Regions from separate parts of the Alteromonas sp. Cnat2-8 genome, predicted to be linked through region 2. Evidence: riboswitches for the same ligand, from Rfam matches in the RefSeq annotation. Region 2 holds a riboswitch; the other holds the start of a gene.
The links. Region 2 has a riboswitch for thiamine pyrophosphate ahead of MHN00_RS00460 (TonB-dependent receptor). Riboswitches for the same ligand answer to the same signal wherever they lie in the genome.

Region 1 (14,845 bases), on a different contig from region 2:
GATACACCTCTGGCGAAAATTGGTGGTAAAGGACTTTTCATAAAAGAGCTTGAAATTGCCATGCTTGAAGGCCGTGCCGATATTGCCGTGCACTCTATGAAAGACGTACCGGTCGAATTTCCTGAAGGTTTTGGCCTTCACGCTATTTGTGAGCGAGAAAACCCGTTCGACGCCTTTGTTTCAAATAACCACGACAGTTTAGATGCCCTACCCCAAGGCGCAGTAGTAGGTACGTCTAGCCTTCGCAGGCAGTGCCAAATTCGCAAGTATCGCCCTGACCTTATTATCAAGGACCTGCGCGGAAACGTGAATACTCGCCTAGCCAAGCTAGACGCAGGTGAGTACGACGCTATTATCTTAGCTTCTGCTGGCCTTATTCGCCTTGAAATGGAATCTCGTATTCGCATGCCGTTACCCGCTGATATTTCACTACCCGCCGTTGGACAAGGTGCCGTAGGTATTGAGTGCCGTAACGACGATGAAGAGCTAATTAAGTTGCTACAGGCGCTGAACCATACGGACACCAATACGCGCGTTACTGCGGAACGCGCCATGAACGAGAGATTGGAAGGCGGCTGCCAAGTACCTATTGGTAGCTTTGCTACGCTTGATGGAGATGTGCTGACACTAACCGGTATGGTTGGTAAGCCAGATGGTTCAGAACTGCTCTTTGCTTCTGCTACAGCGTCGCGAGAAAAAGCCGCAGATATTGGTGTTGAAGTTGCGGAATCCCTTCTTGAGCAAGGTGCCGGTGAAATCTTAAAGGCGCTTTATAACTAAGTTATAGTTTGTCGAATGCGTGCAGGTTTACGCAGTAAAATAAAAGGATGAAAATTCGATAGTATGTTGCTGTTTACACGCCCACTGCCAAAGTTAAAAGCAAGCGCTTCTGCCTTTGAAAAAGCCGGAATTGACGCGGTAGGCGTTGCCACGTCTAACATCATTGATATTTCGTCTGAAAGAAAAGCTGCTGCAGAATTTTTAGCGTCAAATGCAGTAAACGCAATTGTTGTTACCAGCGTATATGCTGTAGACACCGTTATTGAAGGCTTACGCGAAACGGCTAACGACTTACCATTGATCATAGCTGTGGGCGATGCCACTGCACGAAAATTACAAGCGGGACTTCAGGCGTTTTCATCGACGCAGGTTGCTATTCCCGAAGCCCATACATCCGAAGGTATACTGGCAATGCACCAACTTAATGAGGCAAACTGTCAGCATGTCGTTATCATTAAGGGTGAAGGTGGGCGCGACGCCATAGCCACTGGATTAGACGAAAAAGGTATTTTAGTGAATAGCTTTTGCGTTTATAAAAGAGAGCAACTTACAAGCCCAATTTACACAAAACGGTGGAAAATGGGCGAAGTTAGCGGCATTATCGCTACAAGCGAAGCAATGGCACTGCAACTAATTGCGCAATTTGGCCAAGCACTTAAATCAATTAAATGGTTAACAGTGAGCGACCGAATTGCCAAAACCCTCACTAGCCAAGGCATTAAAGAGGTAGCGGTTTGTCAGCGAGCCACCGATCAGGCACTCATCGCCTGGGTAAAGGATAACTGGGAGTATTGAATGGCCAACAACAATGAAAGTAGCCCACAAAAAGAGGAACTCGTGAAAGTGGAAGCTGAAAAAGACGTTATCGAATCTTCTGCCACGCACAGTGAATCAACATCGTCGGGGGCTGCTAAAAAGAAATCGTCGGGAAATGGTCTACTGTGGTTTGTTGTAATCATCCTTTTCCTTATTGTGCTTGGTATGGCTGGCGCAGGTTACTGGTATTACATGCAGCAACAGTCGGCAAGCAAGGACTCTGAATCTGCACTTCAAACGACGACCTCTCAGCTAAACACTATTGAGCGTGAGCGCGCTGGTCTTGTTGCCTCTATCGACAAAGTAGCTCGCACCAACCAGACGTTAGAAAGCACGGTAGCCGAGTTAAAAGCGCAAAACGAAAAGCTGACGCTGCAAGCTGAATCGACGCTTGAACAACTAAACAATATGGAAGGTCGCCGCCCGGCAGACTGGCTCATTGCTGAAGCTGATTACTTAGTTCGCATGGCAGGCAGAAAGCTTTGGTTAGAAAACGACGTACGCACAGCAATTTTGCTGCTAGTTAACGCAGATAAACGCTTAAAGTCGTTGGCCGACCCATCGGTACTTCCGGTTCGCGCAAACCTTGCTGAAGACATTCAAACACTTCAACAGCTTAACCCTGTATCACAAAGCTCCGTAGCCCTTGCGCTTACAGGCATGATAGCGCAAATAGATAAGCTACCACTTGATACCTTTGAAAAACCACAAGACGCCAATGCAGAAGACACGATCTTATCGGAGTCAGCTGACGACTGGCAGGAGAACCTTGCAAAAGTGTGGCGTTCACTGGTGAACGATTTTCTTACCATAAAAACCATTGAAGGCCCGGTTGAACCAGTGCTTTCACTGGAAGCGCAGTTTTTAGCAAAAGAACAACTTCGTCTGCAGCTTATGCACGCGCAAACTGCCGCGCTTCAGGGCGATGCAGGACTTTACAGCCAGTCGCTTCAATACGCTCAAACGTTAATTATTGAAAAGTTCGACACAGAAAAAAGCCAAGTAACGGGCTTTGTAGATGCACTACAAAACCTCATTGCTACCGATGTATCGCGCCCAATACCTACAGAGCTAGCGTCACAAAAACCGCTAGAGCGTCTATTGGATAGCCGCGTTAAACAGGTGTTCGGACAAGGAGCAAGTGCACTATGAAATGGTTAGCTGTTGCCCTTGCGGTATTAGCCGCATTCGTTGTTGCACTAATTGTTGGCCCGATGTTGTTAGGCGATAAGGGCTACGTACTCATATCACTGGGTAATACCGCTGTTGAAATGACGGTGATTAGCTTTTGTATTTTAGTGATAGGTGCCGTCATTGCCTGGTACGTACTATCTCGACTTGTATTGTGGGCGTTAAGCCTGATCACAGGTTCACATAAATGGTTCGGCACTTTGGGTGAGCGCAAACGTAAGCGTGCGTTTTACGACGGCTTACACGCAATGGCTGCAGGTGATTTTGATACGGCTCAAAAGGCGCTAAGCAAAACCACCAACGGCGATTTCGAAGGCGTTAACTATTTGGCGTCAGCGCAAATTGCTTTTGCCAATAACGATTTAGCCAAAGCCCGTTATTTCCTTGTTCAGGCAACTGATTTTCCAAAAGCAAAAGTATCCGCAACGGTCATGCACGCGCGTATTGATATGGCTGAAGAAAAATACGATGCGGCACTAGAGAAACTTAACGAGCTTGACGAGCAAGACCGTGAAAACAAGCAGGTTGTGCAGTTGAAAGCGCAAATTCTTGCCAAGTTAGGTAAGTGGCAAGTACTTCAGGAGAATTTGTCAGGCTGGCGTAAAGCATTGCCCAAAGCGGATTACACCGCATGGAGCCAGCGCATCGCCAAAGGTAAGTTTGCCGAAATTGCCAGCAAACAAGGCGCTGTCGAACTTAAATCGTATTGGGAAACCCTACCTCGTAAGCTTCGTCACGACGATGCTTACCGCGCGGCCTACATTCAACAGTTACTTGACCAAGGTATGCATGCTGACGCACAGAATTTGCTAGTTGAATGGCAAAAACGTGGCCCGAACAGCGCCCTGTTTCCGCTGTTCACGCAGCTTAATATTCCTGATGCATCGCCATCACTACGACTGCTTGAAAGCTGGATAAAGCAAGACGAAGAAAACGTGTCGCTATACTCCACGCTAGGCCAAGTTGCATTTAACTCAGGCGATGATGTGTTGGCGGAAAAAGCCCTGCTTAAAGCCACCAAAATGAAGTCGCGCAAAGAAGACTTATTGCTGCTGTCTGCAATTAGCGAACGCAAGCACGACACAGCCACTGCACTTCAGCTTTACAAGGAAGGTCAGCAGCTAGCCAGCTAGATGAATATTCATTTAGCTTTCTGGTAGTACTTGTATTACCCGTAAAATTGAAGATATAGTAAAAAGGAATTCTCAATTCGGGTTGTTTCAACAACAACCCGAATTGACTTAAACAACTTGTCGGAGTGCTTCACTGTTAACCCAGTAAGCTGAGACCGCGAAAGTGGGATCCGTAGAACCTGATCAGGCTAATACCTGCGAAGGGAACAAGAAAATACAAAGTGCACAATGTTAAACCGTGGTTTAGCGTTGTGAAGCGAAGTTGTTTTGCTGTTGATGATACAAACACACCCATTACGGTGCTGCTCGTCACTCAAGGTAAACTGTTCAAGTTTATCCCCAAGTCAACATCAACGGTGTAAAGGGCTGTAATCACCAAAACCTTTACCGACAATCTCGCTAAAGTAACGGGATTATTCCCCTTCTACACTTACACTTTGTATTCTCCTTCACTCCTGACAAGCATTTTTAGAACCTAAATTAACAAGGTAAAATGCTATGTCGAACAGACGCGAACAGCGCCAACAAGCACAACAATTCATTAATGAACTTGCGGGCGAAGCTTACCCAAATTCAACGCGCCACTACGAGTGTGGCAGCCGTGACGATATTCGTGTGGCCATGCGCCTTATTCACCAACACGACAGTTTAGTGGGTGGAACCGAAGACAACCCTATTTTAGAGCCAAATCCGCCAATTCCTGTTTACGACACTTCAGGCCCCTACGGCGACCCAAAAGAAAACATAGATGTGCACAAAGGCCTAGCTCCGCTTCGCCAAACGTGGATTGAAGAGCGTAGCGATACCCTTGAATTAGAGGGCGTTTCATCAAGCTTTGCAAAAGAGCGTGAAAACGACATATTTACCGAAGATTTCCGCTTTATTCGCAGCCGCAAACCACTAAAAGCAAAAGCAGGTAAAAACGTAACCCAGCTTCACTACGCAAGACAGGGCATTATTACTCCAGAAATGGAATACATTGCCATTCGCGAAAACATGGGCCGCCAAGCCATTAAAGATGCCGAACTGACGCAGCAGCACAAAGGCGAACACTTTGGCGCGAATTTACCCGAGACCATCACGCCTGAATTTGTACGCCAGGAAGTGGCCGCAGGCCGCGCCATTATTCCATGCAACATCAACCACCCCGAGTTGGAACCAATGATTATAGGGCGCAACTTTCTAGTAAAGATTAACGCAAACATTGGTAATTCAGCAGTCACCTCGTCTATTGAAGAAGAGGTAGAGAAGCTGGTGTGGTCAACGCGCTGGGGCGCTGATACCATCATGGATCTATCTACCGGCAGAAACATTCACGAAACACGCGAATGGTTGCTGAGAAATAGCCCTGTTCCCCTGGGCACCGTCCCCATCTATCAAGCGCTAGAAAAAGTAAACGGTGTAGCCGAAGATTTAACGTGGGAGATGTTTAAAGACACCCTAATTGAGCAAGCTGAACAAGGCGTAGACTACTTCACCATTCACGCTGGCGTGCTGCTTGAGTACGTACACCTTACCGCAAAGCGGGTAACCGGCATTGTATCGCGCGGCGGTTCGATAATGGCAAAGTGGTGCTTAAGCCACCACCAGCAAAGCTTTCTGTATGAGCACTTTCACGATATTTGCGAAATTTGCGCTAAGTACGATGTGGCGCTGTCGCTAGGTGATGGCCTGCGCCCTGGTAGCGTAGCTGACGCTAACGACGACGCGCAATTCTCTGAATTACGTACCCTTGGTGAGCTGACGAAAATTGCATGGGAGTACGATGTTCAGGTAATGATTGAAGGCCCGGGACATGTGCCAATGCATATGATTAAAGCGAACATGGAAGAGCAGCTTAAGCATTGCCACGAAGCGCCGTTTTATACCCTTGGCCCCCTCACCACCGATATCGCTCCTGGCTACGATCACTTCACTTCAGGTATAGGTGCTGCCATGATTGGTTGGTATGGCTGCGCAATGCTGTGCTATGTAACACCTAAAGAGCATTTGGGCCTACCTAACAAAGAAGACGTTAAACAGGGGCTGATCACCTACAAAATTGCAGCCCACGCTGCCGACTTGGCGAAAGGACACCCAGGTGCACAAATTCGCGACAACGCCATGTCGAAAGCACGCTTTGAATTCAGGTGGGAAGACCAGTTCAATTTAGCTCTCGACCCGCATACCGCGCGCGCTTATCACGATGAAACTTTGCCGCAGGCGTCTGGCAAAGTTGCGCATTTCTGCTCTATGTGCGGCCCTAAATTTTGCAGCATGAAAATTTCTCAGGAAGTGCGCGATGTGGCTAAACAAGCAGAGCAGCAAGAGTTTGAGAAAGAAAAAGGAATGAAAGACATGGCCCAGGCATTCAATCAGTCTGGCGCAGAGCTTTATCACACTGCAGATAGCAAGGTAGAGCTACCATGATGGCGAAAGCGTCCATAAGCCCTGCATCCAACAACCTCACCACTGCACTTCCTGTAGTGTGGTGTGTGGGAGGCGTTGACTGTAGCGGTGGTGCGGGCGTTACCCGCGACGCCATTACATTGGCCGATCTGAACATCCATGCTTGTGTGCTCACTACACAGCTTACCGTGCAGTCCAACTCAATCATGCTTAGTAAGGAAAGCATGTGCGCGTCGGCATTAAATCAGCAGTGGCAGGTGCTGTTTGAAGATACCCCGCCACGCGCTATTAAGATTGGCGCTATTGCTAATGATGAGCAAGCGCTGTTGTTGTGTGCACGTATTCAAAAAACATCTAACCCTCGCCCCTTCGTTGTATGGGACCCTGTACTGTCTACCTCGTCCGGTGGCGTGCTGAGTGAGTTAAGCGAAAGCGTAGTTGACGAACTGTTGAATACGGTAGATATCGTTACGCCAAATATCGATGAGCTTGCGTGGCTCACTCATTTGCCAGTTGTTGATGAAGCGAGCTTGCTAACTGCAATCAATCGGCTAAGGGGTAAAGGCGCAAAGAGCGTGTACGTGAAAGGCGGTCACGCCCACTGGCAAAAAAACGTGAGCGATATTTTTGTTTGTGCCTCTCACACTCTTCGTTTTAGCCAGCCGAAATACGCTAACGGCAACCTTCGCGGCACAGGCTGTATGTTAGCCAGTGCAGTAGCGGCATTCATTGTGCACGACTACTGCATTGAAGACGCACTTACGCTTGCTAATGCTTACGTCAGCGAAGTTCGCAACCATACACTACCAAAGCAATGCGCAGCGGCTAACGCAAACGCCATAAGTAACGTATTAACCGCCTACTTTGCACGAACCAACGGCTTTCCCGCAAAACCAGAGAGCTTTCCGCTGGTGACCTTTCACCAACGTGGCGCCACTGCCAATGAAAAAGAGCGGGATAAGGATACCCTTCTTGAAGCCTCGTCTTGTAAAGCAGCCCACTTTCCTGCACTTACTCATACTCATTTAGGCATCTACCCTGTAGTGGATAGTGTGCAATGGATAGCCCGCCTCTGGCCAACGGGCGTTAAAATCATGCAGCTGCGGGTTAAACAAGGCTCCCAAGAAGACATTCGTCAGCAAATAAAAGAGGCAATAGAATTGGTGAAACACACCGACTGCCAATTATTCATTAATGACTATTGGGAGCTGGCCATAGAACTCGGGGCTTACGGAGTTCATTTGGGACAAGAGGATATCGACACCGCAGACCTAAACGCCATCCGTAGTGCGGGTTTACGGCTTGGAATATCAACGCACGGCTTCGCTGAAATTCAACGTGTTCGCGCTTTAAACCCGTCTTACATTGCCCTTGGTCACATCTTCCCCACCAATACCAAAGACATGCCTTCAAAGCCGCAAGGTGTAGCACGTTTAGAAAAGTATGTGCAGCTTTGCGATGGCATTCCCACCGTTGCTATTGGTGGTATTAACTTATCGCGCATAAGCGATGTTGCTAAAACCGGTGTTAACGGCATAGCTGTGGTAAGTGCAATCACTCAGGCAGCACACCCGCTGAAAGCCTACCAAGCATTAGTTCAGGAGGCAGGGTTTGCTTAGCCATTCAGCTACTCATTCAATTAGTCACTCGGTAAGCCGAAAGCTTGAGCATCAGGATATACGTCGCTACAGCAGACAACTTTTGCTCGATTGCATTGATCACGACGGACAGCTTAATTTGGCGAGTGCACACGCTGTTATCGTTGGCTTAGGAGGATTAGGCAGCTTAACCGCCCGCTATTTAGCAGGCGCAGGCGTGGGCAACATTACACTTATAGATGGTGACACCGTCGACATTAGTAATTTGCAGCGCCAAATAAGCTACAACGAAATGCACCTAGGCGAGCTTAAAGCTAAATCGCTTTACAATGAACTGCGTAAAGTGAACTCGCATTTAAACATCCAGTTTAAAAGCTTATTTGCTGATAGTAACAACTTACCAACATTAATTGCATCAGCCACCTGCGTGCTGGATTGCACCGACAACGTTACGGTACGAAGGCAGATAAACCTGGCCTCGTTTCGCGCCTCTATTCCGCTTTTTATTGCAGCAGCCAGTGGGCTTACCTGGCAAGCGCTGAACTTGCCTCAAAACTCAGCCACCTGCGGTTGCTACGAGTGTTTAGTGAATAATGTTGCCATACGCGAAGATTGCGTTAGCAAAGGTGTACTAGGCCCAGTAGTAGGCATGGCAGCATGCCACCAAGCTACCCAAGCCTTGTTATTTCTGGCAAGAGGCTTCGATGCCGATATTAAATGGGGCCATTACGTAAACGCCCATGCAGGCCAAGGTACGCTTCAAAGTTTCAAGCTTCCCCCCTCTTCTTCTTGTGAGGTATGCCAATGACCCAAATTAATATCAACGTGAACAATCAACCAATGAGCGTGATTTCTCCTATATCACTTAGTGAATTAATTGCTCTTAAACAATTGAAAGACGAAGGCACCGCCGTTGCCAAAAATGCCGCCATTATCAGCAAGAATGAATGGCCAACAACCTACTTAAGTAACAACGATACCGTGGATATCTTCACCCTAGTGGCAGGAGGCTAAAATGCTAACACTCGCAAATCACACCTTCCCTTCCCGCCTGTTAACTGGCACTGGCAAATTTAGTAACCCAGACACCATGAAAAACGCGGTACAGGCAGCCAAGAGCAGCATGGTGACCTTGGCAATGAAGCGTGTCGCCAGCCATAGTTCACAAGATGAAACGCTTTCGGCATTAAAAGCATTGGGCGTTACTCTTTTGCCGAATACGTCGGGAGCGAAGAACGCGAAAGAAGCCATATTCGCCGCCGAACTTGCATACGAAGCATTAGGTAGCCCTTGGGTGAAGCTGGAAATTCATCCAGACCAACGCTACTTGTTGCCCGACCCCATCGAAACCCTGCTTGCCGCAGAGGCACTGGTTAAAAAAGGGTTTCACGTTTTGCCTTACTGCGGAGCAGACCCCGTTTTATGTAAACGCTTAGAAGAGGTAGGCTGCGCTGCCGTTATGCCATTGGGCGCGCCTATTGGCAGTAATCAGGGATTACAAACCAAACCCTTTTTGCAAATTATTGTTGAGCAAGCGTCGATACCCGTCATTGTAGATGCAGGCGTTGGTAAGCCAAGCGAAGCTATGGCGGCCATGGAGCTGGGAGTAGACGCGGTACTGGTAAATACGGCCATCGCCACGGCTAAGGACCCAGTTGCTATGGCAGCAGCTTTCGCAAGCGCCGTAGAAACGGGGCGAAATGCCTTTGAAGCTGGACTTGGTGCTACCAGCAGTTTTGCCCAAGCCTCTAGCCCGCTTACCGCCTTTTTGGAGCCGGCGGTATGAAGGTAGCGCAGGCATTAATGCAGCAAGACTTGTCGCATGTGGCTATGTCGATAAACAGCAAAACAGCGGGCGACGTAGAACGAGCGTTAGGTAAAGATACACTTTCTTTAGACGACTTCATGGCGCTGATCTCTCCCGCTGGCGCTAAGTACTTAGAAGCCATGGCCTATCGCGCTAAAGCAATTACTCGCCATCGCTTTGGCAATACCATGCAGCTGTTTGTACCTTTGTATTTATCAAACTTGTGTGCCAACGAATGTACCTACTGCGGCTTTACAATGAGCAACAAAATAAAGCGCAAAACCCTGTCTATAAGCGAAGTGTTGACCGAAATTGAAGCCATCAAAGATTTAGGCTTTTCACAGGTGTTACTGGTTACTGGCGAACATGAAACCAAAGTGGGGATGGAATATTTTGAGCAAACACTAAGCGCCATTCGCGAAAAGGTGAGCTACCTTATGATGGAGGTACAGCCTTTAAAGCGCGAGCAATATGAAACCTTGAAGCACCTGGGCTTAGACGCAGTGTTAGTGTATCAAGAAACCTACTCACCCCAGCATTACGCTAATTACCACACTCGAGGAAAAAAACAGGACTTCTTATGGCGCTTAGAAGCCTCCGATCGCATAGGGAAAGCCGGCATTGATAAAATAGGCATTGGCGCACTACTGGGTTTAGGCGACTGGCGGGTTGATAGCGCCATGACCGCCCTTCACGGCAAATTAATACAGCAACACTACTGGCAAAGCCGTGTATCTATTGCTTTTCCGCGCCTTCGTAGCTGTGAGGGTAACAGCACTGGCGGCAACGCCCTCACCAACAGTAAACTCCCTAACGAGCGAGATCTGCTGCAGCTAATATGCGCCCACCGCATTTTTAACCCACAAGCAGAACTCTCGCTGTCTACCCGAGAGTCGGCAGTATTTCGGGATGGCGTAATGCCGCTTGGCATAACGTCTATGAGTGCAGCGTCGCAAACACAGCCTGGCGGTTACAGCGCCCCATCGAAGGCACTAAATCAATTCGATATTGACGACAACCGATCTGTATCAGACGTCGTGAGCGCACTTTCAATGAAAGGACTGGAACCCGTATGGAAAGACTGGATGCCGTTTACAGAACGTGTTTAAGCGCAAGAATACCTGTATTTTTCGTTTGAAAACTCGCGCTAAAATAGCGCACTTTTAATGGATTAATCGATTAGTTTTTGTAAGGGAAAATAAGAGAAAATTTGTTTTGCTTTCGTGCAAAACCCTCCGTACAATCCGCCCAAATTTTAGCCAGACACTTTACCTATGCGTCTGGCTTTTTTGTCTCATTTATCTCATATTAGATTTATCAAAACTAAAGGGCAGTGCGTTGGATACCGTTGAATTTATTCAAATTCGTAGATTTATAGTGAAGCTAGGCAAAATGCTGCACAAGTACGGTACCCCTGCGTTCCGTCTTGAAGCTTACCTAGGTGAAGTCGCTAAGTATTTAGGCGTACACGCTTCATTTATTTCAACGCCAACTTCACTGACTTTTGTTATCTGGAGTGACCGTCACGAAGACGAATATAACCATGCTGCGCGTTTGCTTCCTGGCGAATTAGACATGAACGCGTTGTCGCTTACCGATGAACTGGCCAGCGAACTGCTGTCGGGCAAATTAACCTTAAGTGAAGCTGACAAGCGCTTAAATGAAATAGATGCCATGGGCAGCCCTTATGGTAAATGGGTTACAGGCGTAGCCTTTGCTATGGCCACCGGCGCGTTTGCTATGCTAATGGGTGCAAGCTGGAGTGAAATTGGCTGGTCGGGTGCCTTGGGTATTGTGGCTTATCTTTGGACCTTATGGGCACAGCAGTCTAAACGCGTAAACTTGATGCTAGAGCCTGTCACCGCGTTCGTTGGCGGCATTCTTGCCTGTGCTATTGGTCAATACGTTGACCCTGGCATTAACATTCCGCTGGTTGTGCTTTCATCGGTGATTGTATTTGTACCCGGACTAGCGCTGACTATGGGCCTTGCCGAGCTTTCATCGCGAAACATGGTGTCGGGCACGGCTCGTACTATGGACGCCATCATGCAGCTGTTTAAGCTGTATTTCGGTGCTTTTTTGGGTGTATCAGTGGGCTTTAGTGCGTTTGGTGAAAACGTGTATACCCCTGCAGAATCGCTGCCTTACTGGGCTACTTGGCTAGCGGTATTCTTGCTGTGTATTGCCCTAGTTGCGATATTCAGAACGCGTATTAAACACATTCCATGGGCATTGGCCGCAGCATTTATTGCCTACAGTGCTACCGCATGGAGCTCTGACTACATGAGCCCTGGGCTAGGTGCGTTCGTGGGTGCGTTTGCATTAGGCATTTTTGCTAATGCGTTCACCCGCATTGCTAACCAACCCGCAACCATTGTGGCTATGCACGGGCTTATAGTGCTGGTGCCGGGGTCTAAGACCTATATTGGCTTGAACTCGTTTATGACAGGCCAAGACTTTGTGAAGGCCGACCATTTGGGGCAGGAAGTATTTCTTATCTTTATGTCACTAGTGGCGGGATTAATCTTTGCTAACGTGGTGGTGCCCACTAAAAAGGCGCTATAACGTAAATACAGTAACCTAAGGGTTTCACGCTAGAGCGCGGCTGGTGCCACTAGGCTGCGCAAAATCACTAGCGCAGCCTAACAAGCGGGCAAAAGGCGCTATTTAAGTAACTTGATCAACGCTCGCCCTAAACGGGCGTTGAGCGCGCCCGCAGCAATCGCTTCAGCAGAATTTTCCATAAACTTCGCCGACAAGCTGCCGCCAATTTGATTGGCAACTTCGTCGGTAGCTAAGTCAAACACGCCTTGCGCCGCAATGTTTTGCGCCAACACTTTAAGCAACTTCCAGTTGCCTGCTGTACTTGGCCTTAGCCCATACACGCGGGCCATTCGACGAATGGTACGAAAGCTAATCCATACCACAGCAAAAGTTTGAATAAGATTATTTGGGCTTATAAACGCAAGGCTTCCGGCGGTCACCGACTCTTTATTCAGCACCTTGTGCGCCTTTTCCTGAACAGGTTTTAGTACCGTGTCTTCGTACAGGCCTAATCTTTCTGGGCCTGACATATCGTCTTGAAGCTGCTGCTTATAACGGTCGAAACAATGCGCCGCGTAAGACCCTCGCGAAAAGCGTTTGCCGTGCTGGCTTAGCACGCGATCAATTTTCTGTGGCGATGCTTCTGTTCCCGCTGATGGCTTTTGTTTCGCTGAAGACCCCTTTTGCGCTGAAGGCTCTGCTCCCTTGCTAGCCAGCAAATCTCGGATAACGCTTGCATCTTCCATCGCCGTATTTACTTGCTTGTAGCCTCTCCACTCTTTAAAACTCAAAAAGCTAAAGCAGCTTACAAAACCAATCAGTAATGCGCCTAGTACGCCCGTACCGATGGGGTGTTCTGATACATTTGCCGCAAGGGTGGTATAAGCTTCAAAAACAAAAAAGCCAATTAATGAAACCACGCCAAACCCTAATGTTGCCGCACCTAACGACAGGCCACCTTTTTTAGTATCCACTTCCCATACATCCTCGGTAACTTGTTGCGGAAGTTTGGTTTCAGGCTGCGCTATGTCTAAGGTTTGTGTTTTAACTTTAGTTTTGTACTGTGGTTTTGTTACCGCATCCCTTTCATGGTCATTATTATGTTTACCATATCCAGTCACCGCATTATGCTGATCTTCCTCACCGGCATCGCCGTTAATTGCATCGCGTCTAAGCCTAGACTGGCTTGTTTCTTCTGGGCTTTCGTCAAATGTATAAGGTTTATCGCTCATTCTTACTCTCCTTTGCCCAGTAAAAACTGAAGCAATCTATCTACGCCCTTACCCGCTAAAATACGCGCCTTAAAATCGCTAGGTACACTCACATCAGGTACTGGAAAGTGGCTACCCTCTTCCATCTCTTTCAAAGTGCTGGGAATAGGTTCGAACGTAGACTCTACATAGCGGCCATCAGTGTCTTTGTAACGAATAGCATCATCATTACTACCTTCGTCGGTTACTTGCATGCTAGACACTAAAAAATGCTCGAATTGTATGGGTTTACCGTCAAACCGTGCTCTCGCCCCTTCGGTTATCTGGGTAAGTAAATTAAGTAAGTTAGCGCGCTGACTTACAGGCACTAAATCAGACTTAGTGGCCACAAACGCCACTCTGCCTATTTGTTCCTTTTTCAGCACATTGCGTGAAAACCACGTGCTTTGCCCGTACACAAAGGTGTCGGCCAGATGACTAAGAGTTTCCTTTAACTGATACAAATGCTGTCTGCTGTGGTTAAGCCCTTCAAACAAATCGACAAGAATAATTTGCTTGTCGGTTTCTTTGAAAATGGACTGCTTCAGCGGCGTTAACCACCCACTTTGGAATTTAGCAAAGTGCTTGTCGAATATTTTAAACCAAGGATGTGATACATCGCTGGTGATGCTAGACGGAAGCGGCGTAAAGCCAAAGGCCTGACAATCGAAGTCGCTCGATTCCAATAAAAAACTACCCGGTTGAAGAAGAGATATGCCGTTAGCCTTCGCTTCTACTAAATAATCGCGATAGGCATTAACCAGCAGCTGAATGTGCTGTTCGGTTGGCTCTTGCTCAAAATCAAACTGATTAACAAACGCTTTCCACTGGTTGGCAAAATACTGCTGCGGCCCACTGCTAAGCTGAGCCCACGCAGAGTCTGACCAATGAGCATAGGTTTTACTTAGCATGGGAATGTCGGTCACCCATTCTCCAGGGTAATCGATAAACTCAAACACCACATCGCTATGAGGCAGTACATGACGCTTCAATGAGGCGGTTTCTTTTAAACGCACCACCAGCTTAAAACCGAATGCTTCTTCGGTGGCTTTAGGCCATTGGCCGTTTTCAAGATCAGCAATGTTCTGTATATGCGGGAACGGTTTGTAGCCTTCAATGGGCTCTATGCGCATATCAAGCACTTGGGATGGCGGCAAATAACGTAGCAAAGGCAAACACGCATAGCCCTCTTCACTGCGGCTTTTCAGCATAGTGATAAGGCTGGTGAACAGCATAGATTTACCGCTTCGACTTAGCCCAGTAATGGTGAATCTGTGAGTTTCTTTGTTAAACACACTGCTAAGTTTGTCGCCAGTTAGCGACGCCATTGCCCGAGTC
Region 2 (14,845 bases):
TGCGCAAGAAGGTCAAGGTGGTAAAGCTTTAGGGTATTTGGTTGAATCAGTTGAACCGAAAGTTCTAAACGACCTTGAACACTCTCAAACACTTAAATTACTAGGTGATTTGAGCATGCAGGAAGAGAAGTACACTGATGCCATTAAATGGTATAACGAGTGGATGGACTTCACGTGTAAAGAAGACGCAGACGTATATACGCGTTTGGCACAGGCTTACTTTGAATCTAAGCAACTAGCGAAGATGGTTGAGCCAGCAGACAAAGCGATTGCTTTGTATGAAGAGCCAAACAAAAACCCGTATGTATTAAAGCTAACTTCTTACTACGAGCGTAAGATGTACCCTGAAACGGTTGCTGTTGCGGAAGATCTTGTTAGAACTTTCCCTCAGGAAAAGACTTGGTGGTCACGTCTTGGCTTTTTCTACATCTTAGTTGAAGACTATAAGAAAGGTCTTTCAACGCTAGAACTTGCTTATATGCAGGGTTATCTAGAGAAAGAGTCAGAAATAAAGACGCTTGCTCAGCTTTATCAAAGTAACGGTATGCCTTACAAGGCGGCTAAGTTGCTTGAAAAGCACGTGAAAGAAGGCTTGCTAAAAAATGATGCCGATATGTTAGCAAACGTAGCTAATGCTTATCACCAGGCAAAGAACTTCAAAACGGCTGCTGACTTGTATGCACAAGCTGCTGCTAAGAGTTCAGACCCTGAGCATTATCGTAAGCAAGGTACACTTTTACTTGTAGCGGAAGACTACAAAGGCGCTATTAAAGCACTAGAGAATGCTCTAGAGCGTGGTGCTGAAGACCCTGAGAAGATTCACTTCACGTTAATGGAAGCGAACTTCTACGCAGGTAACTTCAAGTCTGCTTACAAGCACGTACAAGAAGCTAAGAAAGATCGCTCTCTACGCCGCAACGCTGCAGCGTGGGAACCTTATATCAAGGAAAAAGCAAAGAACCGCGGTATTAGTATCTAATATGTGGTTTTAGCAAAAAAGCCTCCCTTTGGGAGGCTTTTTTTTGCCCTTAATTTAGTAAGTGAGCTTTTCTCGAATGGGATTTTGTTTATAGGGCTTTAACACCAGCCCGCATAGATCATTAGCCTCTCAGCGGTATTTAAAATGTTCGTAATCGCGGCTTGTTAACGCAGGTATAGTGGCTCTACGCCAAGCAGATTATTTGTACTTTCAGGCTACAGACTTTCTATTATTTGAAAGCAGGCAGAAGTGCTTCTCTTATAACAATAGTGACTTCTTTTAACCCACTTGCTTTTAGGTTTTCTTCGTTGAATGTAGAAACACGTTGCTTCGCATTCATATCTGAATGTGTAAGTACTTTTCTGAGAAAGCGCTTCGTGTTAATGATTTCAACAAGACGCCATAGCGTATACAGTATTGTGTTATTTGGCTTGTTCAGTTGAGTATTTGCGCTTGGTGTAGGGTGAGTCTCTGCATAACGCGCAATTTTATGTAATATCGGCCAAACATCATCTAAAGTGCGTGTGCCTTGGGTAAAATGTACTAACTTTTCTACATAGATTGTCAGTATGCTAATGGGCACGTTGTCTAACTGGTTATCGAATTGAAAGCTCTCTTTGAGTGCTATCAATTCAGAAAGCAGTTTTTTTGCTCTGTTGGAATGAGGATATAACGCTAGTGCACTGGTTTCGCCACTGGCTTTATTAGGCTTTCGCCCATAGTCTACAATCTCAAATCCATTTCTTGTCCAAAAGCTGTCTAACTTTTGTGTCGTTCCATAAGAAGTACAGATAGCGTCAATACTTTGCTTTTTGGCTTCATTACTAACTCTTTGTAGCAAGTAACTGCCCATACCCTTACTCTGCACCACCGTATCGACGGCAATACGATTAATACGCCAATATCTAAACGTTGCTGTTTTTGCATCAGCAGACAACAGAGCAAGTCGCTGTGCACCTAAATGCCCTTTAGGACGACGTTTTCCAGACGCAATGCCCAAGGCGGTATCGTTCAGGTAGTCGCTACCTTCAGCGTTTATGATTGCAGTACCTATCACGTTGTCGTTGAATTTAAGTATGGCAACAAGTATATCCGGGCTATCCATCAAGCGCATAAAATCATCGGGTGTAGTTTGATAATGGGCTAATGAAAGTAGCGACATTATTTGCAGAAGCGCCTCTTCGGAAATGCTTTTAAACGAACTTATGGAAAAATCGTAATCTATCGGTGGGTTAATACTGTTTTTGAAATTAATCTCGCCAATATTGCGCGCCGCATCTCTGTCCTCAAATAAACAAGTCGTATTGAAAAAGGCTTCAATGGGATCATGTTCGAACCATCGTAACGGCGTTGATAGTCTTAAATGGATAGCTGATGGCGGTAAACTAGGGATGAGTTTGTGAATAAAACCACTGCCTGAACCTTCATAACCCAAAAGCGTAGTACTAAGCACCCACTGCTTGTGGTTGGCTATGATCCGGTATACATCCGGGAGGGGGATTGAAGCCGCTTCATCAACAATTACAACGTCGTACTTTTCATCTTCTGTGGTATATAACAAGGCACTGTCAGGGGGCACCCATTTTACACTGCCAAACGTCGCTGCCTCATTCTTATCACCAAGGATTAGTTGGGTTTGAATGTTAGCGGTGGATGGTTGTTGTGTTCTGACACCTGCTATTTCGTACTGGTGAATACGTGAAAGCACGTTCTTCACATTATCAAAGCGTTCACTGGTTAATAGTACATTTTTACCCTGTCTGATTAGGCTTTCAATGAATATACCTAATAATGATGACTTGCCTCTGCCTCTTGGGGCGGTAATCAGCGCGTTTAGTTTATTAAGTGAGTGTGCTTGATATAAACGACTGTATGCCTGCTCTTGCTCTTCTGATTTAAATAGTGAGCCTCTATAGACGTTTGACGTTACGCCTTGGCTAATGCGGTACATAGCCGTATCTGGAAGTGTGGTTTTTTCTTCAGTGTGAAGTGCCACGTAGTCGTTGTTACGCAGGTGCTTTATAAAGCGTTCGAGGTATCGACTTTGTGTAAGCGTAAACCCCTCCGACAGGAACGAGACCGAAATATTGTTGACCCATTCACTCAATGCAGGGCAAATAAGTATTAAACAACCACTGCGTTTAACGATCCCCGCCACTGCCATCACGTCGCCAGGTTTGAATGAATCGCGACAGTCTAATGTGGCAATGTCACATTCGCTCCCCAGTACTTGTTTGCGGTTCTTTCCCTTAAGTGTATCGCCAGCAAAATTCACAACGCTTATAGATGAAACTTCATCTACAAAGGCTTGAACGCTACGTATGGCAGCTTCACAAAAATCATCATTGCCAGATATTACAAGCATTCTCCGGTGAAGCGGGCAAGTCACGTTTGATAAGTGTGAAGCGTGAGAGCTTTTTTTGCAGCCATTTTCGCCGCTATTTTCAAAGTAGGGGGCTAATAGCCATTCGCGTAATTGAGTTAGCGCCATGAATCAGTTTTTTCGGTATAATCTAACGCTATAGTAGCGATTTATTATGAGGAATTCGAATGCGCTTTCTTTCTCGGCGTCTAGTTATGCCAAACGACCTTAATTACGCCAATTCTTTGTTCGGTGGCCGCGCGTTAGAATGGATAGACGAAGAAGCTGCAATTTGGGCTATTTGTCAGCTAGAAACTAATTGCTTGGTAACTAAGCATATTGGTGAAATTAGTTTCGAATCACCGGCTATGCAGGGTGATATCGTAGAGTTTGGTCTAGAAACTAAAGCTGTAGGCCGTACGTCTATTACCGTAAGCTGCTTGGTACGCAACAAAGCAACCAAGAAAACCATCTGTTTTGCAGACGATATCGTTTTCGTAAAGGTTGACCCTGATACGCGTCAACCAACCGCACACGGCAAAACGTTGGAAGGTTTAAAAGCACAAACTGACGATGAAGTACGTCGCCTAAATATGAATATTGACGCTGAATAGCCCTAAGCTTTCAACGCCTTATATCATATATAAAACCTTACGTTAGCTTAACGTCTTATCTGCTTGACGGCGTGTATCGAACTGGTAGACTCCGTCGCAGAAGTTGAGTTTGCTAGTTTTAGCCGCGCAACACTATACCAAGGGGTGTCCGTTTTCGGTCTGAGATCCACATTCGTGGGAACCCTTAAACCTGATCCGGATAATACCGGCGTAGGGATGGTTCACAATATAGCCTTATCACCTGCCGTTAGACCCGGATCTTTTTTCTTAAATAAGAATAAGAGATCCCATGTATAAAACACTTTTCACACTTTCACTGCTTGCTAGTTCCGTTGCGGCCTATGCGCAACAAACCAATGTAAGTAACACTTCAGATAGCACGCCATCAGATATTGAGCGCGTCATCGTATCTGGTGATTTTCGTCAAACTACACTCGACCAGTTAAGTGCTAGCGCGACCATTTTAGATCAAGAGCGTCTTCGCAGTAGACAGCCGAGCCATATCGACAGTGTGCTAAACAGTATTCCAAACGTAAACTTTGCAGCTGGTGCGTCTCGCGGCCGCTTCGTGCAAATTCGCGGTATTGGAGAGCGTAGTCAGTTCGCCGAGCCTATCAATCCTTCTGTAAGCTTTATCGTCGATGAATTTGATTTTTCAGGCCTTGCTGCGGCAGGTCTTATTTTTGATACTAAACAACTAGAGGTATATCGCGGACCTCAGGCTACCTTATACGGCACAGGTGCATTGGCCGGAGCGGTTAAACTCTCCAGTAATGACGTGGGTAGCGACGCCCCAGACTACGTTGAAGCCCGCATTGGGAACAAAGAGAGTTACCGTATTGAAGGCGCCACTGGTGATGATATCAACACGGATTGGGGCTATCGTGTTGCGCTGGTTCATAATCGCAGTGATGGCTTTGTAGAAAATACGTTCTTGAATAGAAGCGATACCGCGAATATCGATGAAACCGCACTGCGCTTTGCCGTTGAAGGCAGCGTAGATGAGCGAACCACACTTGCACTTACTTATCGCTGGTACGATATCGATAACGGTTACGATGCATTCTCGCTAGACAATGACAACAAAACGCTGTCTGATGAACCAGGATTTGACGAACACCAAACCCACGCTGTTAGCGCGCGCTCTACAACCAATACAGCAGCGGGCGACTTTATTCTAATTGCCACCCATGCTTCTCACAATATTGCTTATGGCTACGATGAAGACTGGACATTCACAGGGTTTCACCCGTGGGGTTACACGTCTTTTGACGCCTATTATCGCGATGTAGAAACACAGACCGGCGAGATGCGTTTCGTGTCGTCTGACAGTGCCGCACTTTTTGATGGTATGACTGACTGGACAATAGGCGTGTTTTATAAAAGCACGGAAGAAAAGCTGCTACGTCAATACACTTATTTGGATAGTGACTTTGCCAGTGAATACACGCCTACGACGACCGCTATCTATGCTCAGACTGAAAGTCGTTTGAACGAAAATTTAGTACTGGTAGCAGGGTTAAGAGTAGAAAACTACGATTTTGATTACGCTGATAACAACCAACTTACTCGCGCGTTCGACACCACCATGGTAGGCGGGAAAGTCGCGCTTCAGTATACGCAGGGCAATCACTTCTATTACGGCAGTATTTCACGCGGATATAAAGGTGCAGGCTTTAACCCCGACAGCCGCGTGAATGACAATCAGCGATTCTTCGACGAAGAATATAACTGGAACTACGAAATAGGTGTAAAGGGCCCATTACTTACGCCTGACCTAATTGCTCGTGCTGCAATTTTCTATATGGATAGAAAAGATACTCAGGTGAGCGATTTTGACGTTATCACTCGTGATGACGGTACGGCAGGGTTCGTAGACATTATTGATAATGCTGATTTAGGAACAAACAAAGGAGCCGAGCTGGAGCTTAGCTGGATTGCTAGTGATGCATGGCAGCTAGATGCAAGTGTTGGATATCTAAGCGCTACCTTTGAAGGGTATACGCTTGCAGACGGTACTGAAGTGTCTGAGCAAAGGCAGGCTCAATCACCTAAGTGGACCGCAAACCTGTATAGTGAGTACGCACTTACAGATAACATGCTCTGGCGTGTAGATGTAGATTACAAAAGCGAATACCGTTTTTCTGACGGCCATGATGTAACCTCGCCAAGTACTACGCTGGTTAATTCGGAGATTGTGGTGTTACACGGTGATTGGCAGACATCACTGTGGGTACAAAATGCCTTTGATCGTGAGTACTACACCCGTGGATTCGGTGGTTTCAGCAACGACCCTCGCGATGAGTATGCCTTCGATGAGCCATATTACCAAATAGGTAACGGTCGTCAGTTTGGCGTTACTGTTAAGTACGCGTTTTAAAATAAAAGGAAACAGACATGCAAGTTATGGTTGAACTGTCGTTGTACCCATTGGTTAACGAATACATTCCACCTATTCAAGATTTCATTGATAGGTTAAATAGCTATAGTGATATTGCAGTTTCAACAAGCTCAACCAGCACGCAGGTTACAGGTGACTATGGCGTGGTTATGAAAGTACTTGGCGAAGAAATGCAAAGGACCCATGAAGAAGTGGGGCAGGCTATTTTCGTTGCTAAGTTTTTAAACTTTGATGCCATGCAATCTAGAAAATCATCTTAATGGCTAACTTTTTTTCTGAGTTTACCTCACAAATTGCCGCTACTTCGCTTTTAGAGTGGGTAGCGGTTGTCCTCGCTATTGCCTATGTGCTGTTAGCCGCAAAACAGAACAGCTGGTGTTGGCTGTGCGCTTTTGTGAGTACCGCAATTTACACCTGGCTATTTTGGCAGGTGACTTTGCCATTTCAGTCTGCGCTTAACTTCTTTTATATGATAATGGCGGGATACGGTTATTATCAGTGGTCGAAAGGGGCGGAAGATGGCGATGTTAAGCCAGTGCTTCATTGGCCGTTCTGGGCTCATTTGCTCATTGTGCCGAGTATGTTATTGCTCGCTTGGGTTCTGTCTGAGGTGGCAGGCTCACAGTTCAATAGTGAGTACCTACTATTAGATGCGAGCATTAATTTATTGAGTGTAGTCACAACATTTATGGTGGCGCATAAAATCCTGCAAAACTGGGTTTATTGGTTTTTCATCAATTTAGCGTCCGCATACTTATACCTGCAAGTGGGTTATGCATTATCTGCTTGCCTGTTCTTAGGCTACGTTGGTTTTGCGGTATTTGGGTATTACCAGTGGCTAGTACAATATAAAAAACAAGGTGAACAGGTTGGATATCATCGCCACGCTGCAAAAGGCGCTTAATCTTAGTGACAGTGCGAAAATTTTGTCACACCCTGCTGGAGCGGTAAATCACGTTTACCGCGTTCAAGAGCTCGCAGATAGTCAGTTACCCTTGATTGCAAATAACCTTCAAAGTAGTGGGCAACCAAAATCGGATCATAACCCTGTCGACTTAGCGGTGAAATGGATGGGCGATGATGACTTTAGTGGGGTTAATCGTGCGCACCAATTTGCTTTGCAGCAACAGCTTTATAGGTTGGGAGTAGCGCCGCAACCTATATGGTTAAGCGATGATGAAACCATCTGGGTTGAGCAGTGGCTAGAGCACAGTGACAGTGCGACGCTTTCGATGCTTGAGCTGGCCAACACCCTCGCTCGTATTCATTCTTTGCCCATTACCGCTAGGCCATTAGATTTAGCATCAAGATGGCAGCATTATATTAATGTTGCACAGCTCGATATGAGCAGTGAGCTTTATCTAAAAGCCCAATCATTGCGGAAACAAGTAATAAAAAGTGAACAAGACGATGACGACTATGTGTTATGTCATAATGACTTGCTAACTAATCACTTATTACTGAGCGCAGATAACTCACTCAAAATTATTGATTGGGAATATGCCGCCATGGGAAACCGCTACTTCGATTTAGCAAGTTGCTGCCTTATCAATAAACTTGAAATCAATGAAAGTAGAGAGCTCGTTAAGCATTACGCCAAGCTAATGAACATCGATGAGCACGACGCGATAGCGAAATTTGATCTGCACACCGAGATTGTCGCTATCACTAATGACCTGTGGTTTGCTGCGCTTAACGCCAATAAGGTCTAATTGTCATAAACTGCTCCGCATTTAAAAGTGACGCTGCATAGAAGTCGGTTTAAAAGCGGGCAATAAGACAAAACACAGGTGATGGATAAAGGCTATTTGGTGTTATTCGATTGAAAAAACAGCGCATTGCGTGTTAATTAAGCATGCAGTGCATGGTAGTGATAAAAAGGCTTTACCTTTTTAATGTCATCCGTATAATGCACAGCGCGCTAGGGGTGTAGTTCGAATTGGTAGAACAGCGGTCTCCAAAACCGATGGTTGGGGGTTCGAGTCCCTCCACCCCTGCCACTTTCTCTTCTTGTGAACGTTTACGTTCAAATCCTATATCGTTTCTTTGTTAAATTCTTCTTAAATTTTTTTGGTTTCTGTTGCTAGTGCTTAATTTTCTGCAGCTGTTTTATTTCCTCTTATACCAAGGGCTAGGCATTATAAATTCGCGAATAATACTTAAGAATCAACGCTTATGAATTAACGCTTGAGCATTAAAGAGCAAGTACAATCCAAGCAAAAGAACGCGATAGTTATTCAACCAAGCCTGCAACTTTAGTAAACTAAACAAATATAATGAACTATTCACGTTAGGTGTCTTTACGCAATGTCTCTTACTTCATATCAGCAGGCGGTTTTACAGGAAATGGGGATCCCTGTTTGGATCACCAAAGACGCCTACGCTGAGCTAAAGCAGGAAGACCAAGCGAAACAAAACAACGCCAATGCAGCACAACGCAACGTCGGCAGTACAAATAGTTCATCGACACAGTTACCCTACAGCCAAAACGCTCAAACCAATAAGCCGCCTTCAACGCCAATATCTCAAGAAGAAAAGCAATCACGGCTTGCTCAGTTGCGGGCAAATGTTGGCAGTAGCGCGAAAGATAAGGCTAAGCCTAAAGACGGCGGGGCAGCAAAACTTTCCACACCCGGCGGGTCGCACAATGACGGGAAAGCAGGGCAAACCGAAACAGGTGCTTCACAGTCACACAACATTTCGCCGTCTTTCGACAATGCGGTTACCTCGCAAGAGTCTTTAACAAAGTCTATTGGCGCAAAAGGGCCGGTATCGCCTGAAGGTATCCCGTTAAGTGCCGAACAGAAAGCTAAATCACAGCAATGGCTGAAGGACATGCAGCTAGCCTGTGTTCAATTGGGTATACCTTCACAGTGGGCTAGCACCATAATGATTGGCCGTACGCTATCGGTAACCGAAACGGCCATTATATTGCCAGCCACACCGCTAAAACTCACAGCTGTGCAAAAACGGGAGCTGTGGGCGCAGCTTATCAGCGCAGCACGCGAATTAAACCACTCCGCTAACGGACAGTAGTCGCGTCGATGAAGTTAACAATCGTACCGCCACAAGGCTTTAACGAGCACATTGAACTTGCGCATGCTATCCATCAAGAGGCACAAGTGTCGCCTTGGAAACTAAGTACCTTCGCAGACTGTTTCACGAAACCCTATTACGGGGTGTTTGCCTTTGAAAATGACAAGATTGTTGGCTATGCCATCATGCTTGAGGTCGTTGATGAAGCTACGCTGATGGATATTGCGGTAGACAGTGGCGCAAGAGGCAAGGGTGTAGGTCGCGCTTTAGTTGATTTTGTCATTGAGACATCGGTAAAAAATGCAATGCGTGAAATGTGGCTAGAAGTGCGTGAAAGTAACCATACTGCTATTGCGCTTTATGAGAGCTCGGGGTTCGAGCATATAGAAACCCGCAAAAACTATTACACCGTAAAAAGTAATAATGACGGTTATGACAAGAGTAATGGAAACAGCGCACAAAAAGAAAACGCTAAAATCATGAAGTGGACAAATCCCACCTTAGCCTAGTGTTTGTAATCCTAGGCATATACGTTTCGCGTATATCAAAGCATTATCTGAACTCAGCATACGCTTCAAGACCATAGCCGTGCGTGTTTAAATTAGAACACGTCCCCATCAATCAAGGTAGAAATAGCATGGCTAAAGTGCTCAACAAGGCTTTAATCTCATCAAAACGATTTGCTATAAATGTGGTTACCTACAAAGAGGGTCATAGCGTGTTAGAACATAATGACCCTATGGGCAGCGGGCGTTACTTTAAATTTAATGTAGTACTAAAAAAGCCGAAGCGCGGCGGTCAATTTTGGGCAGAGAAAGTCATCTTTAATCTCTTTAACCGCATTTACTTTTTTCGGCCAGATAAGTACATGCACAGCGTAAGCAAAATAGAAAAAGGGGAGCGGAAGCTGCTGTCTGTTGCATTGTACCTGTAGGTCATAGTGTTTATCAGTGATTAACCACCCGTATAGCAAAGTTTCCACAAGGTTTTAAAAAGTTGACCATTTGGTCGATAAATTGGCGTCTTTGCACGGTCAGGAAGGTTTTAATCCCTTGCTAATTCACTTATATTTGCGCCCTCAAAATTCTCCGCCTACATTCAGCTTACCAGGCGGTAGAAACTTCTCTTAACGCAGTTCGTGTAATTGGATTTTTTAAAACGCATGTCTTCATCATCGGTGGCGGAAAAAGAGCAATCAAAAGGCATTAAAATGCTTTTGGTTGCGGTGTTGTGTTTAGGACTTAACTGGCCAGGCATGAAATTAGGGCTTGAGATTGTAGGGCCTGTATGGATGGTGTGCTTGCGCTTCTTGTTAAGCCTTCCGGTACTCGCGCTGTTTGTACTTATCACCAAAAAACGTTTACCGGTGCTCAATCGTAAAGATCGCTCGGTGGTGTTTGTCGTTGCCTTTTTCCAGTTTATCCTATCAATGGGGCTTATTACTGTCTCACTGCAGTTTATTCCTGCCGGCACGGCCAGTATTCTTATTTACACTACACCGCTTTGGATGCTGCTTATCGACACGCTATGGTATCGGCAACGTCCGCCTTCTAAGCGATTAATTCTAACCGGTATATCTACCATTGGCTGTGCAATGATTTTATTTGCTTCGGGACAACCGGGCGCATGGCTACCGCTCTTTGGTATGTTGCTGGCATCTGCATTGTGGGCGGTCGCTATTCGAAGAGTGTCTTTTCATAAGTGGAAGGGAAGCGTCATTGAAGCTGTCTTCTGGCAGTTTACCATCGCAGGTTTCGCCATGCTTGCTATTGCACTGATAGTTGAACCAACACCTAATTTTGGGGCTTACGATATAAGCGATTGGTTACTATTGGCGTACATTGGGCCAGTGGCAACGGGTCTCGGTTTTGGCCTCATGGTAGCGGCGGGGCCTAAATTACCCCCAGATAAAATTGTTCTTATTAGTACACTCACGCCGATAGTGGGTTATGTAAGCTCTGTGATATTGCTTAAAGAAACGCTGCTGCCTATGGTTATGGCCGGTGCAATATTGATGATAGCCGCGCTAATAGTAAATGGCCTTCCTCAAAGCACACTTAAAAAGATATTAGGTAAAGGCCACGCGAAATAAAGGTAAGTTAAAGAGTTAGTCGAGGCTGTATAAAATCTAAAAACGCAGAGATACGAGACGATACTGCACTATTTTTATAGTATACCGCTTGTACCGACTCTCTGCGGTTTGGACTGACGATATCGTCGCGAAATAGCGCTACCAGCGAGCCTGCACTGATATCTTTGTGTACCATAAAGTGAGAAAGTAACGCGATACCTTGACCCGCCAAGCACAGCTGGCGAATAGTTTCGCCGCTTGACGCACGAAGACTGTACTGCAAGTTAATATCTTGCTTGAGCGGCCATTTATTTAGACTTGGTGAGTCGCTAAAGCCAATCAGTTTGTGTTTGTTTAGCGTGCTAATTCCATCCTCACCTTCAGATATGGGATATTTTTCAAGATACTGTGGGCTTGCCACAATATGCAGCTTACTTTTTCCTAAACGTCTAGCGTGCAAGTTAGAGTCGCTTAAATCACCAATACGTATTGCGATATCGGTTTTATGTTCCAACAGGTCGATAATGCTGTCGTGACTGGTGATATCGAGTGTTATGTCAGGAAATGCTTCTCGAAATTCACCCACTAACGGCGCTAGCTGGTGGAACACAAACGGGCTCGCAGCATCAACCCGAAGTTTTCCAGAAGGAGCGCGCTTTAATAGCCGTAATGCCTCTTCACCTTTTTCTAATATATTTAGCCCGTCTCTGGCATATTGCAGGAAAAGCTCCCCTTCTTCTGTTAATTCCAGCCTTCTGGTAGTGCGATTCAATAGAGTTACATCTAAGCCATCTTCAAGACGAGTAACTGCTCTACTCACTTTTGCGACCTGCTGATTGAGTAGATTGGCAGCACTGGAAAAACTACCTGTATCCACAACGGTTAGGAACGCTTCTAAATCTTCAGTTTTTGATGAGACTGGCATCGCACACCTTATATTTTCAAATATCGCAAAAGTATTTTGTCATTAGTGCTGTTTTTTGCAAATAAATTTATCGTCAAACTGTACGCACTTTATTAATGGCTTTCAAAAAACGGTGTAGTTGTTCGTTCTAGAAGCCAATGGTGGCGTTGTTAATCAAGCCATCTCGTTAATTACTTTTTGAGGATAATTGAAATGCCTATTGCATTATTTGCGTTAACGTTAAGTGCGTTTGCTATTGGCACAACAGAGTTCGTGATAGTGGGGCTTGTCCCCACCATTGCTACTGATCTTGGCGTTACGTTACCAAGCGCAGGCTTACTGGTAAGCTTGTACGCCGTTGGTGTTGCCGTTGGCGCACCGGTTCTTACCGCCCTTACGGGTAAGTGGAATAGAAAGCATGTTCTGCTTAGCTTAATGGCGCTATTTGTGGCTGGTAATATTCTTGCTTGGCAAGCGCCTAGCTACGAGAGCTTAATATTAGCTCGCATTTTGACAGGCTTAGCGCACGGTGTGTTCTTTTCCATAGGGTCAACTATTGCTACAGGGCTAGTGGCGAAAGAAAAAGAAGCCAGTGCTATTGCCATTATGTTTACGGGCTTAACCGTAGCCTTGGTTACTGGCGTACCTTTGGGTACCTGGATTGGTCAAAACTTCGGTTGGAGAGCAACCTTCCTTGTGGTTTCCGCGCTTGGCACACTTGCGCTAATAGGCAGTGCGTTGCTGGTACCGAACAACCTTAAACAAAGTAAACCGGCCACCTTGAGTGAACAAATGAAGGTGTTGGTTCAGCCTCGTCTGGTATTAGTGTATCTAATGACGATATTGGGCTATGGCGGCACATTTACGGCATTCACCTATCTCGCTCCTATATTGCAGGAAGAGGCGGGGTTTGCGCCCTCAGCCATCAGCTTAATTATGCTGGTTTACGGTGTATCTGTCGCGGTAGGCAATATTTATGGCGGCAAGCTTGCTGACAAAAAAGGCCCAATCCGCGCGTTAACTATCATCTTTTCAGCCCTTGCAGTCATCTTGTTTGCCCTGACGTTTACCATGGGCAGTAAAGTTGCCGCAGTGGTCACCGTTTTAGTGTGGGGCGCCTTTGCCTTTGGCAATGTTCCAGGACTTCAGGTGTACGTTGTTCAATTAGCAGAGAAGTTTACCCCTAATGCTGTTGATGTCGCTTCAGGTTTAAATATCGCGGCATTTAACATTGGCATAGCAGTGGGTTCAATTCTGGGCGGTGCAATTGTAGACGGCATGCAGTTATCTGATACCGCGTGGATTGGTGCAATTATTTCTGTTGCAGCGTTACTTGTTACGCGTTACAGCGGCTACTTAGACAAGCGCGCACTCAGTACTGCGAATACGGCGAATAACACAACGAGCGCGTAGGGAGGTCATAATGACGACAAATACCTTTGATAAGCTTGCACAACACACGTTCTCAATAGGTGTAGAGCTTCCGCTAGATAACGACTGGGCGCATTTCGACGCCACAAAAGGTACGCCATTCGGCGTACCTGATATGACCGAGCATCACAGCCGTATTCAACTAGCCGACAAACTAGGGTTTAAAGCAGCGTGGGTACGAGATGTGCCAGTTTATGACCCTAGCTTTGGTGATGCGGCTCAGGTTTTCGAAACCTTCACTTACCTGGGCTATTTAGCAGGTATCACAGACAATATTCTATTAGGCACAGCCGCCGTTGTTTTACCTCTTAGGCAGCCATGGCTTGTCAAAAAGGCGGCAGCAACGGTGCAGCAGCTAAGTAACGACCGCCTTATACTCGGTGTAGCCAGTGGGGATAGACCCGTTGAGTATCCGTTGTTCGATGTCGATTTTGACAGTCGCGGCGAGCACTTCAGGCAGTCACTGGAAATTGTAAAGCACGGTGAGAATTCCCTTAAGCCTGGCATGTCGCTGTTACCGCGTTCAACAATGCCGCCATTGTACGTTGCAGGGCTCGCTCAGCAAAGCCCTCAGTGGGTTGGAGAAAATATGGACGGTTGGCTGGCGTATCCAGGTACACCGAACGAGCATGTAAAGCGCGTAGAACTATGGCGAAATGTCGCGGGCAACAAGCCGTACGTTAGCTTTATTCATCTTAATTTGGTTGAAGACGATGAAGCGCCCATAAAACGCCACCGGTTCGGGGTTGAAACTGGTGTAAATGGGCTTATCAAAGAACTCAATGCAATGAAAGAAGCGGGGGTTGATCATATTGGCCTGCACTTCAGACGTAATATGCAACCAGTAGAAGTCGCGATGCAGCGCATTGCTGACAATGTATTACCTCACTTTCATAAATAACGGAACCAACAAGGAGGCATCATGCCGAATGTAAATCAGTCACAATCTAAAATTCCTTCGCTAGGTTTAGGCACGTTTCGCTTAAAAGACGATGAAGCCTATAACAGCGTGACAATGGCACTTGAAGTGGGTTTCCGTCACATTGA

Region 1: it holds a riboswitch for thiamine pyrophosphate, as region 2 does, so the genes downstream of both, thiC (phosphomethylpyrimidine synthase ThiC) here and MHN00_RS00460 (TonB-dependent receptor) in region 2, are expected to answer to the same signal.

What each region holds. Positions count from the first base shown of each region.
Region 1 covers NZ_JAKREX010000007.1:215,054-229,898, forward strand. Annotated here, with positions in the region: gene hemC (hydroxymethylbilane synthase) at 1-780, shown strand, start outside; gene MHN00_RS18740 (uroporphyrinogen-III synthase) at 844-1,575, shown strand; gene MHN00_RS18745 (uroporphyrinogen-III C-methyltransferase) at 1,576-2,748, shown strand; gene MHN00_RS18750 (heme biosynthesis HemY N-terminal domain-containing protein) at 2,745-3,920, shown strand; TPP riboswitch at 4,032-4,143, shown strand; gene thiC (phosphomethylpyrimidine synthase ThiC) at 4,419-6,329, shown strand; gene thiE (thiamine phosphate synthase) at 6,326-7,927, shown strand; gene MHN00_RS18765 (HesA/MoeB/ThiF family protein) at 7,920-8,714, shown strand; gene thiS (sulfur carrier protein ThiS) at 8,711-8,920, shown strand; gene MHN00_RS18775 (thiazole synthase) at 8,922-9,692, shown strand; gene thiH (2-iminoacetate synthase ThiH) at 9,689-10,822, shown strand; gene MHN00_RS18785 (threonine/serine exporter family protein) at 11,052-12,278, shown strand; gene MHN00_RS18790 (YcjF family protein) at 12,377-13,489, opposite strand; gene MHN00_RS18795 (YcjX family protein) at 13,492-14,845, opposite strand, start outside.
Region 2 covers NZ_JAKREX010000001.1:95,458-110,302, reverse strand. Annotated here, with positions in the region: gene MHN00_RS00475 (tetratricopeptide repeat protein) at 1-979, shown strand, start outside; gene MHN00_RS00470 (GNAT family N-acetyltransferase) at 1,209-3,470, opposite strand; gene MHN00_RS00465 (hotdog domain-containing protein) at 3,530-3,955, shown strand; TPP riboswitch at 4,086-4,189, shown strand; gene MHN00_RS00460 (TonB-dependent receptor) at 4,245-6,335, shown strand; gene MHN00_RS00455 (hypothetical protein) at 6,353-6,616, shown strand; gene pnuC (nicotinamide riboside transporter PnuC) at 6,616-7,260, shown strand; gene MHN00_RS00445 (phosphotransferase) at 7,226-8,068, shown strand; tRNA gene MHN00_RS00440 (tRNA-Trp) at 8,280-8,356, shown strand; gene MHN00_RS00435 (alanine acetyltransferase) at 8,664-9,392, shown strand; gene rimI (ribosomal protein S18-alanine N-acetyltransferase) at 9,401-9,901, shown strand; gene MHN00_RS00425 (hypothetical protein) at 10,030-10,326, shown strand; gene MHN00_RS00420 (DMT family transporter) at 10,555-11,484, shown strand; gene MHN00_RS00415 (LysR family transcriptional regulator) at 11,492-12,388, opposite strand; gene MHN00_RS00410 (MFS transporter) at 12,581-13,780, shown strand; gene MHN00_RS00405 (TIGR03571 family LLM class oxidoreductase) at 13,791-14,699, shown strand; gene dkgB (2,5-didehydrogluconate reductase DkgB) at 14,721-14,845, shown strand, end outside.